2 regions of the Clostridium sp. ETTB3 genome follow, and region 2 is predicted to be linked to the other one. Evidence: riboswitches for the same ligand, from Rfam matches in the RefSeq annotation. Region 2 holds a riboswitch; the other holds the start of a gene.
What was found. A riboswitch is a leader RNA that binds a small molecule or an ion and turns the genes downstream of it on or off. The one in region 2 is predicted to bind thiamine pyrophosphate.
Positions count from the first base shown of each region.

Region 1 (5,463 bases), 1.1 Mb from region 2:
ACTTCTAAGCTTCATTGCTTTTTCTAAAAAATCTTTTCCACTAGCATCTTTTTCTCTTAATTGAATCATTGCAACTCCACCTTTTAATGCTTCTTCAATACAATTATAAAAATCTCTTCCTTTTAAAATATCTGAATCTGTTACTAAATAAAGCTTTAAATCTTTCATTTTTATCACCTTTTTCTAATATTTATGCTTGCAATATCTTTAACGTTAACTAGTTTTTTAAATCTCCCTAAAGGAATTATAGATAAAAGTATTATACATAAAATACCTTCAACTCCAGCACTAGTAAAATTATATAAGAATGAATAAAGATATGTATTCATTCCCTTCGGTGCAAATTCCGCAAAAAATACTACACCTGAAACAAAATAAGAAAAAACACTTAAAGTAACTGCAAATAATGCACCTAAAATTATTTTGTATTTCTTCTCACTACCAAAAATACATGCAAACCCTAAAGCCATTGGCCCAAATAGACAATCCAAGAAAAATTGAACTGGATGTATTACATATGCTCCATTTAATAATGATAAAAAGCCCCATATTAATCCACCTGTTATACCTGCTGTTCTACCATATAATATTGAAAGTATCATTATTGGTAACATAGAAAATAACGTTATACCTCCACCTTGAGGATATTTTATAAACTGAATTAAACTAAGCATAAATGATAATCCACTCATCATTGCAATTATTACCATTTTCTTTGTTGTTATAGGATTTTTTTTTAAATCCCTAAAATAAAATATAAATAATATTACTGATATTATCGCTATAAAAACAACCATATTAATTACCTCATCTTAAATTAAATTTTATATACGATAGTTGATAATTGTAATACCTAACCTAAAAATGGGAATTTAGTTTATTTATTTGCCATATTCCAAAACTCCATTTCATAAAGACTAGATTTTATAAATATGTCCTTTAACCTTTCCTTTTTTACTTCTGATATGTCATTACATATATCATCTATATAATCAATCCACTCTTGTGTATATTCTCTAAACTCATTTGATGCGTATTCTTCTATCCATGGAGTATAAAAATTATCTTTTAAGTTTTCCTTATATGTTTCATATAAGTGCTTTCCAATATAATAATAGCTCCAAGTACATGGCATTATAGTCATTGCAATATCCTTTAAATCACCTTTTAATGCAATTCCAAGCATGTAATTTGTATAACTTTCAGTTGTTAATTCACTTTTATATTCCTCCACCTCTTCTGTACTTAATCCAAATCCATTCAAATAATTAACATGAACTGCAGTTTCATCATCTAATATACCTTTTATAGATTCATGATAAAACTTCATTTCATCCATAGTTGATGCTTTAACTAACCCCATAGCAAAAACCTTAGCATAATCCTTTAAATATAAATAATCTTGAATTAAATAATTCTTAAATTTTTCTTTATCTAAACTTCCTTCTCCTATTGCTTTAACAAATGGATGCTCTAAATATCCATCCCAAATTTCCTTTACTTCACTAAATAAAACTTCTGAAAATTTCATATTATTCACACCTTCCATACTCCTTTAATTTCTTACTATTCATTTTATAAACATTATTCATAAGTTCTTCTCTAAAGCTTCCAATTGCTATGTCATTCTTATCAGCTAATTCCCCACTTAATCCCATTGTAAGTATTCCCATAGCAACTGCTTCTATTTTTTTTAAATTATCAGTTTGTCCTAAACTTACTAACTTATCATAAGTACCTAAATAGCTTCCTATTAAGCTTCCAGTCATACAGCCAGTTCCTGTAACACTTTTTAATTTTGGAGTTCCATTAAATATTTTTATAACATCATTGCCATCACTAATAAAATCTACTTTTCCAGTAGCAACAACTATACACTCAAGTTTTTTAGCTACGTTTTTAATAACTTCTGAAATATCTTCTCCATCATCAAATGAATCTACGCCTTGTCCTCTTACATCCAATCCTCCAATGAACTTTATTTCTGCAACATTGCCTTTTATAACATCAAACTTTATTTCATTTAAAAGTTTATTTACAAAATTTATTCTTGTTTTAGTTGCAAAAACACCTACTGGATCCAATACAACAGGCTTATTAAATTTATTAGCTGCCTTTCCAGCTTTAACAAATAACTCTAATCTACTTGAATTCATAGTACCAATATTAATTACTACTGAACTAGCAACACTAACTATTTCTTCAACCTCTTCATCAGAATAACTCATTAAAGGACTTGCCCCTAATGCAAGTGTTATATTTGCACAATCATTTATAGTAACTTCATTTGTATAATGTAATACTAAAGGATTTATTTCTTTAACTTTATTTATTAATTCAAACATTACTTATTCTCCTTGTTTAATCCTCAAATTTATAAAAATGATTAACAGGTCCAACCCCTTTACCAATATCAAAGCTATGTGCTATTGCTTCTGTTATATACTCTTTGCTTAACTTAACAGCCTCAGCTATGTCATAACCTAATGCTAAGTGTGAAGTTATTGCTGATGATAAGGTACATCCTGTTCCATGTGTATTTTTCTTATTTAATCTTTCTTGTTTATAAATTTCAAATGTATCTTTTCCTATTAATACATCCACAGCATCTCCTTCTAAATGCCCACCTTTCATTAACACAAATTTAGGACCTAATTCTAATATTTTTTTCCCTGCTTCCTTCATATCATTTACATCATTTATTTTTATTCCTGTAATTTCCTCTGCCTCTAGAGTATTTGGAGTAATTATATAAGCCATTGGTATAAGTTCTTCAATTAAACTTTTCTTAGCTTCTGGCTTTAATAATGAATATCCACTTTTAGATATCATAACAGGATCCACCACTAAATATTTAGGCTTATATTTCTTTAAAGTATTTACAATAGTATGAATAATTTCTGGACTAGATACCATACCTATTTTTACTGCTGCTGGTGTTATATCTTCAAATACAACTTCTATTTGCCTTTCAATTATTTCCTTACTTAAATCTTCAACAAGAAAAACTCCTTGTGTATTTTGAGCTGTTATTGCAGTAATAACACTCATTCCATAAGTACCTATAGCACTAAATGTTTTTAAATCAGCTTGTACTCCTGCTCCTCCTGAGGAATCAGAACCTGCAATTGTTAATGTTGGTATTTTGTAATTTCTCATTTTTCTTCTCCTTTAAACTTTAAATTTTAAGTAAAACAAAGTAACTATCACTCATTTAGTTCATGATATTAAAATTATAAATTTTAAATCTTAAACTTAATTACTCTCACTAACCTTACTATTTCAAAAATTAAACTTTCATAATACATAAAAAAAGCTATATTCCTTACTGGAATACAGCTATTTCATTTAAAATTATATTAAAAATCTTCCTAAGTAAAATAAATATAAAACATTTTTATATTGAAATATTTTAAGTTAAATTTAATAGGTTCATTTTTAGTATACATCAACAAGCTTTCCTACGCCGGCATTATCCAGATCAGGTACAAGGGTTAATAATAATTTATTTCTCAGCCTTTCGGCACCCCTAGCATTTTATTTAATTCTTATATACTTATTATATTATTTAGCTACCTTTTGTCAAGATTTACAATTAATACATTCTATTATATTATATTTTATTTGTTTTAAACCTCATTAAATTTATTTATCTACATTTTTAAACTATACTCCTTAAAATTAATCTTGCAATTTTTGCTTATCTTTATTATCATATACCTTAATAACTATAAGATAATAATTTTATTAATGAACATAAGGAGGTTTTTATATGTCAAGAAAAGCTGCATTTTTCGATATAGATGGAACAATTTACAGAGAAGGACTTATAACTGAGGTTTTTAAAAAAATAATAAAATATGACCTTGTAGATGAAAAAAAATGGTATAAAGAAGTAAAACCTGCTTATATTAATTGGGACAAAAGACAAGGTGATTATGATACTTACCTTTTAAAGATGGTTGATGTTTATACAGAAGCAATATTAGGATTAGACAAATATCATATAGATTATATTGCAAAAAAAGTTATTGAACAAAAAGGTGATAGAGTTTATACATTTTCTAGAGAAAGAATAAAGTGGCACAAAGAACAAGGGGATATTGTTATTGCTATTTCTGGTTCTCCTATTGAATTAGTTAAAGAAATGTCATCGAAATATAATATGGATGATTATAGAGGGACAATTTATGAATTAGATTCTGAAAATAAATATAATGGTAACATTATTCCAATGTGGGATTCTGAAAGCAAGGAAAAGGCAATAAAAGAACTTTGCGAAAAATATGATATTGATTTAAGCCAAAGTTATGCTTATGGAGATACTGCTGGTGATTTCACTATGCTTAAATCAGTTGGTATACCTTTTGCAATGAATCCAACTCGTGAACTTATTTCTAAAATAATGGATGATGAAGAATTAAAGGAAAAAATTAATATTATAGTTGAAAGAAAAGATGCAACTTATAAATTAGATGTAAATTCTCTTACTCTTATATAAAAAATAAGGGGCTGTCGTACTAAAAATTTTACACACAACATATTGTTTTAAAAAATAAAAATCAACACAATATATTGTAATATTTATTCTTAATGCGACATCTCCTTATTTTTATCTTTTTAAAATTGATGTTTTTAACATATTAATTTGTGCATCTCTTAACTTCATAGAATAATTTATTATTTGGCTTCCTATAACTAAAATTATAAAAGTAGACTTAAAATCAATTAATAACATATAAATAGCACCTAACCAAATTAATTGCGCCATGCCATTTGATTTTATTTTACTAAAAATTCCTCTTATTACAAAAGTAAATGAATCCTTTAAAACAAAGTATATTACAATTACTCTTATTGCCATAATAACAGTTTTAAAATAAACAAATTTAAATTCAAATCCTGTTAAATTTATTAATTCTGTTAAAATTAAATATATTATTCCAAAATAATAAGTTTTTTTACTACAACAAATATATGAACCATATCTTTTAAAATTTTTAATTATCATATACTTTTCAGTACAATTTTCATTTAATATCATAAGCTTTTTACCAATGAGTAAAGCTCCAACATAAACTATTAAAATAGTACTCATTGGCATCATTGCTACAAAAATATTAAATGCCATTGCCATATATTCACTTCCTAATGGAAATAAATCTCTATAACTGTCAAATTCCTTCATAAAACTATATCCAGTTAATTTAGAAAAATATATGTCTATTAATACCATTATAAAAGTTCCTAAAATTGCTGAATAAAATAAATCATCAAAAATTGTTTCCTTTTTTCTAATAAAATATCCACAAATTAATCCCATTAAAATACCTTGGCTCATCCAAATTGCTGATGCAACATCACCTATTACAAATGTTACTATAAGTAATGAAGTAATTGAAGAAAGTAAAGTATGTCTTAAATCAAGTCTCATATAAATAAGGCATACAAAAAGTGGTACAA
Region 1 covers NZ_CP199832.1:1,862,281-1,867,743, forward strand. Annotated here, with positions in the region: gene thiE (thiamine phosphate synthase) at 1-174, opposite strand, end outside; gene thiT (energy-coupled thiamine transporter ThiT) at 174-797, opposite strand; gene tenA (thiaminase II) at 878-1,531, opposite strand; gene thiM (hydroxyethylthiazole kinase) at 1,533-2,345, opposite strand; gene thiD (bifunctional hydroxymethylpyrimidine kinase/phosphomethylpyrimidine kinase) at 2,362-3,159, opposite strand; TPP riboswitch at 3,442-3,541, opposite strand; gene ACUN06_RS09195 (HAD family hydrolase) at 3,773-4,501, shown strand; gene ACUN06_RS09200 (DUF2232 domain-containing protein) at 4,613-5,463, opposite strand, start outside.
Region 1: linked by a shared signal. The riboswitch ahead of thiD (bifunctional hydroxymethylpyrimidine kinase/phosphomethylpyrimidine kinase) and the one ahead of thiT (energy-coupled thiamine transporter ThiT) in region 2 are both predicted to bind thiamine pyrophosphate.

Region 2 (5,463 bases):
ATTTAATCAACATTATCAATATTGATAATATTAACATTATCACTATTGATAATGTTATCTTATATGATATACTAATAATATAATTTAATTAATCGGAGGATTTTTTATATGCAAAAAATTGCTTTAATTACAGATAGCGCATGCGATCTTGATTTAAATACATTAAAAGAAAATAATATTAATTTATTACCACTTAGAATAATTTACTCTAATGCTGAATATAGAGATAGAATAGATATTTCTCCTTCAGAAGTTTATAAAAATTTAGAAAATGAAATTCCTAAAACATCTTTACCTAGTGCTAAAGATACTGAAGAAATTTTAAATAAATTAGAAGAAGAAAGTTATACTCATGTAATTTGTATTTCAATTTCTAGTGGACTTTCAGGAAGTTATAATGCTTTAAGATTAGCTTTAGAAGATCATCCAAACTTAACTTCTTTTGTTTATGACACCAAAATATTAGCTTATCCTCAAGGTGAAATAGTATTAGAAGTTGCAAAGCTTATAAGAGAAGGAAAAAGTTTTAATGAAATAGTTTCTGAAATACCTAATATAAGAAAAAGAATTACTGGTTATTTTACACTTAATACATTAGAATATTTAAAAAAAGGTGGAAGAATTGGAAGACTTGCTGGAACAGTAGGTGAACTTTTAAATTTAAAACCTATAATAACTACAGATGAAAATGGAGTATATTATACTGTTACTAAAGTTAGAGGAAGAAAACAATCTTTATCTAAAATGACAGAATTATTAAAGGGCTACCTAGAAAAATGTAAATGTGAAGTTGCTGTTTTACATGCAGGATGTGAAGAAGAAGCTATTAAATATATGGAAGCTATAAAAAACTTACCAAACATATCATCAATTAAAATTGCAGAAATAAGTCCTGCACTTGGTGTTCATTCTGGTCCTGGATTATTTGGTTTTTCAGTTAAAATGGATAAATAAACTATGAGTGATTTTGATTTTAATAACATAAATGACCTTAAAACTGAGGAAAAAAGATTATATGAAGAATATAAAGCAAAACTTGCAGAAATAAAAAAAGTACAAAAGGAAAAAGAAGCTGTTGGTCAAGTTTTTACAAAAGGTCTATTACCAATTTATGTACTTCATATTTTAAAATCAGGCCCTACAAATGGTAACGAAATTTCCACAAAAATTTCAGAAAGAACAAATGGACTTTGGACTCCTAGCACCGGTGGAATATATCCTTTATTAAAAAAATTAGAAAAAGAAGGATTAGTAATAGGACAATGGAATGATCCTAAAAAAAAATTCCAAAAATTTTATTCACTAACTCCTTTAGGTGAAAAAGAATTTGATAATAGAAAGAGTTTACTAAAACATAAAATTGAAGAATCTTTAATGGTTTTTCAAATTGTATATAAGGATTTATATTTATAAAAATGCACTTAGATATTATTTCTAAGTGTATTTTTATTTAAATTTAAGGGTAAACTAATAAAAATTTATTAGGATGGTGTTAAAATTATGAAAGGTATGATATTAGATTATACAGGTAATGATGCTTTTATCTTATTAGAAGATGATTCTATCATAACCATTCCATTAACTTCATTTGAAACTCTTATACCTTTAGGTACTAATATAAGTTTAACTAATTTATTTAATAAATCTACAAATACAAATTATAAAGCAATCCAAAACATTAATAAAACTGTTGACTTTCTATAATTTTTTACCTAAAATTAGTATATAAAGTTGCTAGGGGTGCCTAATGCTGAGAGATGAATTTTCATCAACCCTTTTAACCTGATCTGGATAATTCCAGCGTAGGGAAGCTATTATAGAATAAAAAAATATATATTCTATTATTGTGGTACCCTCTTACGCAAATAAGGAGGTATTTTTTTATGTCAAATTTTCTATCAACACTTGTTGAAAATTTAAAAACTATTTTTAGCAACCCATTAACATTAATTACATTATTTGGTTGTGCTATCTTATTAATTGCATTTATAAAATTTAAATCTTTAAAATTAAACTCAAAATTAATTGCAAGAATAGGACTAGCTATTGCTTTAGCATTCATATTAGATATGATTAAAATTTATTCTCTTCCCAACGGTGGTGGAAGCATTTCTTTAGGAAGTATGATTCCAATAATGATTATTTCCTTCGTTTATGGCCCATCTGTGGGATTATTTACTGGTTTCCTTTTTGGAGTATTTAAATTAATATTAGATCCATATATATTAAACCCTATTCAAGTTCTTTTTGATTATCCATTACCTTTTATGGCTGTTGGAGCTGCAGGATTTTTTAAGAATAAATACTTAGGGGCAAGCATTGGTATGATGTTGCGATTTATTTTTCATTTTATTTCTGGTGTTGTATTCTTTGGTTCATATGCACCTGAAGGTATGTCACCAATAGTTTATTCTTTAACTGTTAATGGATTAGCTGTAGGTGGAGAATTATTAATTTGTTTAGTTTTGTTAGCATTTTTACCAATAGAAAAGTTAATTAAAATTCTTAAATCAAATATAACTACTGCATAAAAAATACACCATATAGCTTTTTTGAGCTATATGGTGTATTTTTATTTTTACCATCCACTAGGCTTATTTTCTAAAACATCTATATTCCATTCCTTAAATTCATTAACTGCTACAACATAATACTTATTTTCTGTACTTTCTCTTTTATTATTTACTGTAATCAATGTTTTAAAATTACTACTATCATAACCTCTATTTTTTACTGTAATAACTATATCAAAATTAGGTTCATTATTATTTACTAGTTCTATATTAGGAGATATTTTTTTAGCTTCTGCTAAAAACTTATTTAAATCACTAGAAAATACATATTTTAAACAATCAATATCACCACTTATATTTACTCCTACATTATAATCTTTTAAACTTTGATTTTTATTTACTATTTGTAATACTTCTAATATAGTTTGATAATAAATATAATCAAAATCTCTAGGCTTTCTAATAAAAGATAAATTCTTTATTATTACTTCATCAAGTCTCTTAGAAACTGAAAATACATTATCATCATTATAAAAATTACCATCTTCAGTTCCTACAACATAATTAAATTCTTTTATTTCATCTCCTAAATCAAATTCAAACTTATAATCTGGGTCTAAACTTGATTTATTTTCACTTACCTTTGCTCTAGATAATATACTATATATTTCCTTAATAGCACTAGCCTCTGTAACTATAAATTTAAATCCAGTATCTCTTGTGCTTTGAATACTAATTTGTTCTATATCATTTGAATTTAAATATTCAAAATAATCATTTTTTAATCCAAGCTTTTCTTCGATCTTTTCCATAATTGTACAGCCCGAAAAATTAAAAATTAATATTATTAAAAATATAAATAAAATATAATTTTTTAATGTTTTTGACATTTGTATCTCCTCTAAATTCCAATTAAAATAATAGGAGAAGCATAAGCTTCTCCTAATAAAGATAATTATAATACTTTATTCCAATATTAGCAAATTAAATTGCTATATTAATCTTTAATGAATATTTAAATATGTTATTTAATTTATTATGTTTTCCTTGATTATTTCATTGGGACAACCACTGTTGAATTTTTAAAATCATAAAACATTAACCAGCAACCATTATTAGCATTATTTTTAATACTTACCCAAGTTACAAATCCTGTACGTCCATCATAAGGTTGTTCATCCTTATCTTTCTTTCCTGGCACTCCATAAATAATATGTTTTAGATTTCCCTTTGAATCACATTTATATCCAATCATAAAAAATCCATACTTTTTAATATATGGGTAATAATTTAACATTGGATAATAAGCTAATGTATATTTATTATAATTATTCATATTGCACATTTCACGCAAATCATTAACTGGCACTTTATACCATTTTGTATATTTTAATTCATCTATACTATCAGTATCCCTTTCAAACCCATCTACTATTGATTCAAAATATTCACCAATACTACCTCTTATTTTACCATTTATAGGATCAAATTCTTTATTTGCTTCAATCTCATCTTCATAATCTTCAAATTTACCTCTTAAATTTTCCTTAGGTTCATTTTCTTCAATTATTTCTGATTCTTCAGATTCTGCAAATTCTTTTTTGGTCTCTTCAGGTTCTATTTTCACTTCAACTTCATCTCTTATAGGATTTTCTATTATAGGCTTTTCTTCCTCTTTAGCTTCATTTTCACTTAAAGATTCTTCTTTAACTTTTCTCTTTTTAGAATCGTTCTTTTTTATCTCTTTCTTAGAATCCTTAATTATATTAGATTTTGTACTTCTAACATCTCTAGTTTTAACAATTGTATATCCTTTCCAATTATCAGTTGGTTGTTGCCCGTTCAAAAAACCGCACATTACGAAAATTGGACTATCATTATTCATTTTAACTATTGCTGCTCCACTTATTTTATCAAAATCTAAATTTAATCCAGCAATATTGGAAACATTAAATTCCTTTGTTACTTCACCTTTTCCTTTATCTGTTACTTCTAAAGGACCTAAATTTACAATTTGCTTTATATCCTTTTTAGAGCAAATTAATACCATGTAATATTTATCATTATCCTTTTTAAGATTTTGAGCATAAAAAGATATTTTACACTTATCTCCTTTAGCTTCTATCTTAGAATATCCAGATAATGTTTTATCCTCAGAATTTGCATAGCCTCGTTCATCTTCTTGCAAAATCACAAAGTTTCTATACAATCTATTATTACTTGCCATTCTCTAGAACCCCCACTTTATATTAATTCCATATATTATATGTTTGGCATTATAAAATATGTTATTATTTTTATTGGGTTCTATTGAACTTTATAATATATTTTAATTTTCTATAAAATTTCATTAATACAATTTGCAAGATTTGCAAACTCTTGAATAGATAATGTTTCCCCTCTTCTCTTTGGATCAACTCCAGCCTTTTCAAATGCAAGTTCTAACTTTTCCTTTGCTGGCCCAATACTCTTAACTCCATTCCATAAAGTTTTTCTTCTCATATTGAAGGAATTTCTTATTATATCAAAAAATAATTTTTCATTATCAACCTTAACCTTTGCTTCACTAAGCTTATCTAATCTAATTACTATTGAATCAACCTTTGGTCTTGGTATAAAACAAGTAGGTGGTACTTTTCTTACAATACTTGTATTACAATAATATTGAACTAATAAAGAAAGTGCACCATAATCTTTATTTCCTGGCTCTGCATTCATTCTTTCTGCTACTTCCTTTTGAATCATTATTGTTAAAGATTTAAAATTATATCCATCCTTAAGTAATTTAACTATTATAGGTGTTGTAACATAATAAGGTAAATTTGCAACTAGCTTTACACTTTTCTCTTCTCCTATTACTTCATTAAAATCAACTTTTAATGCATCATTATGTATAAGCGTAAAATTAGGATTATCTCCTAACTCTTGTTCTAATATAGGTATTAAATCA
Region 2 covers NZ_CP199832.1:113,213-118,675, reverse strand. Annotated here, with positions in the region: gene ACUN06_RS00550 (DegV family protein) at 109-954, shown strand; gene ACUN06_RS00545 (PadR family transcriptional regulator) at 958-1,413, shown strand; gene ACUN06_RS00540 (hypothetical protein) at 1,501-1,704, shown strand; TPP riboswitch at 1,727-1,826, shown strand; gene thiT (energy-coupled thiamine transporter ThiT) at 1,884-2,531, shown strand; gene ACUN06_RS00530 (hypothetical protein) at 2,579-3,403, opposite strand; gene ACUN06_RS00525 (DUF7922 domain-containing protein) at 3,565-4,740, opposite strand; gene rsmA (16S rRNA (adenine(1518)-N(6)/adenine(1519)-N(6))-dimethyltransferase RsmA) at 4,851-5,463, opposite strand, start outside.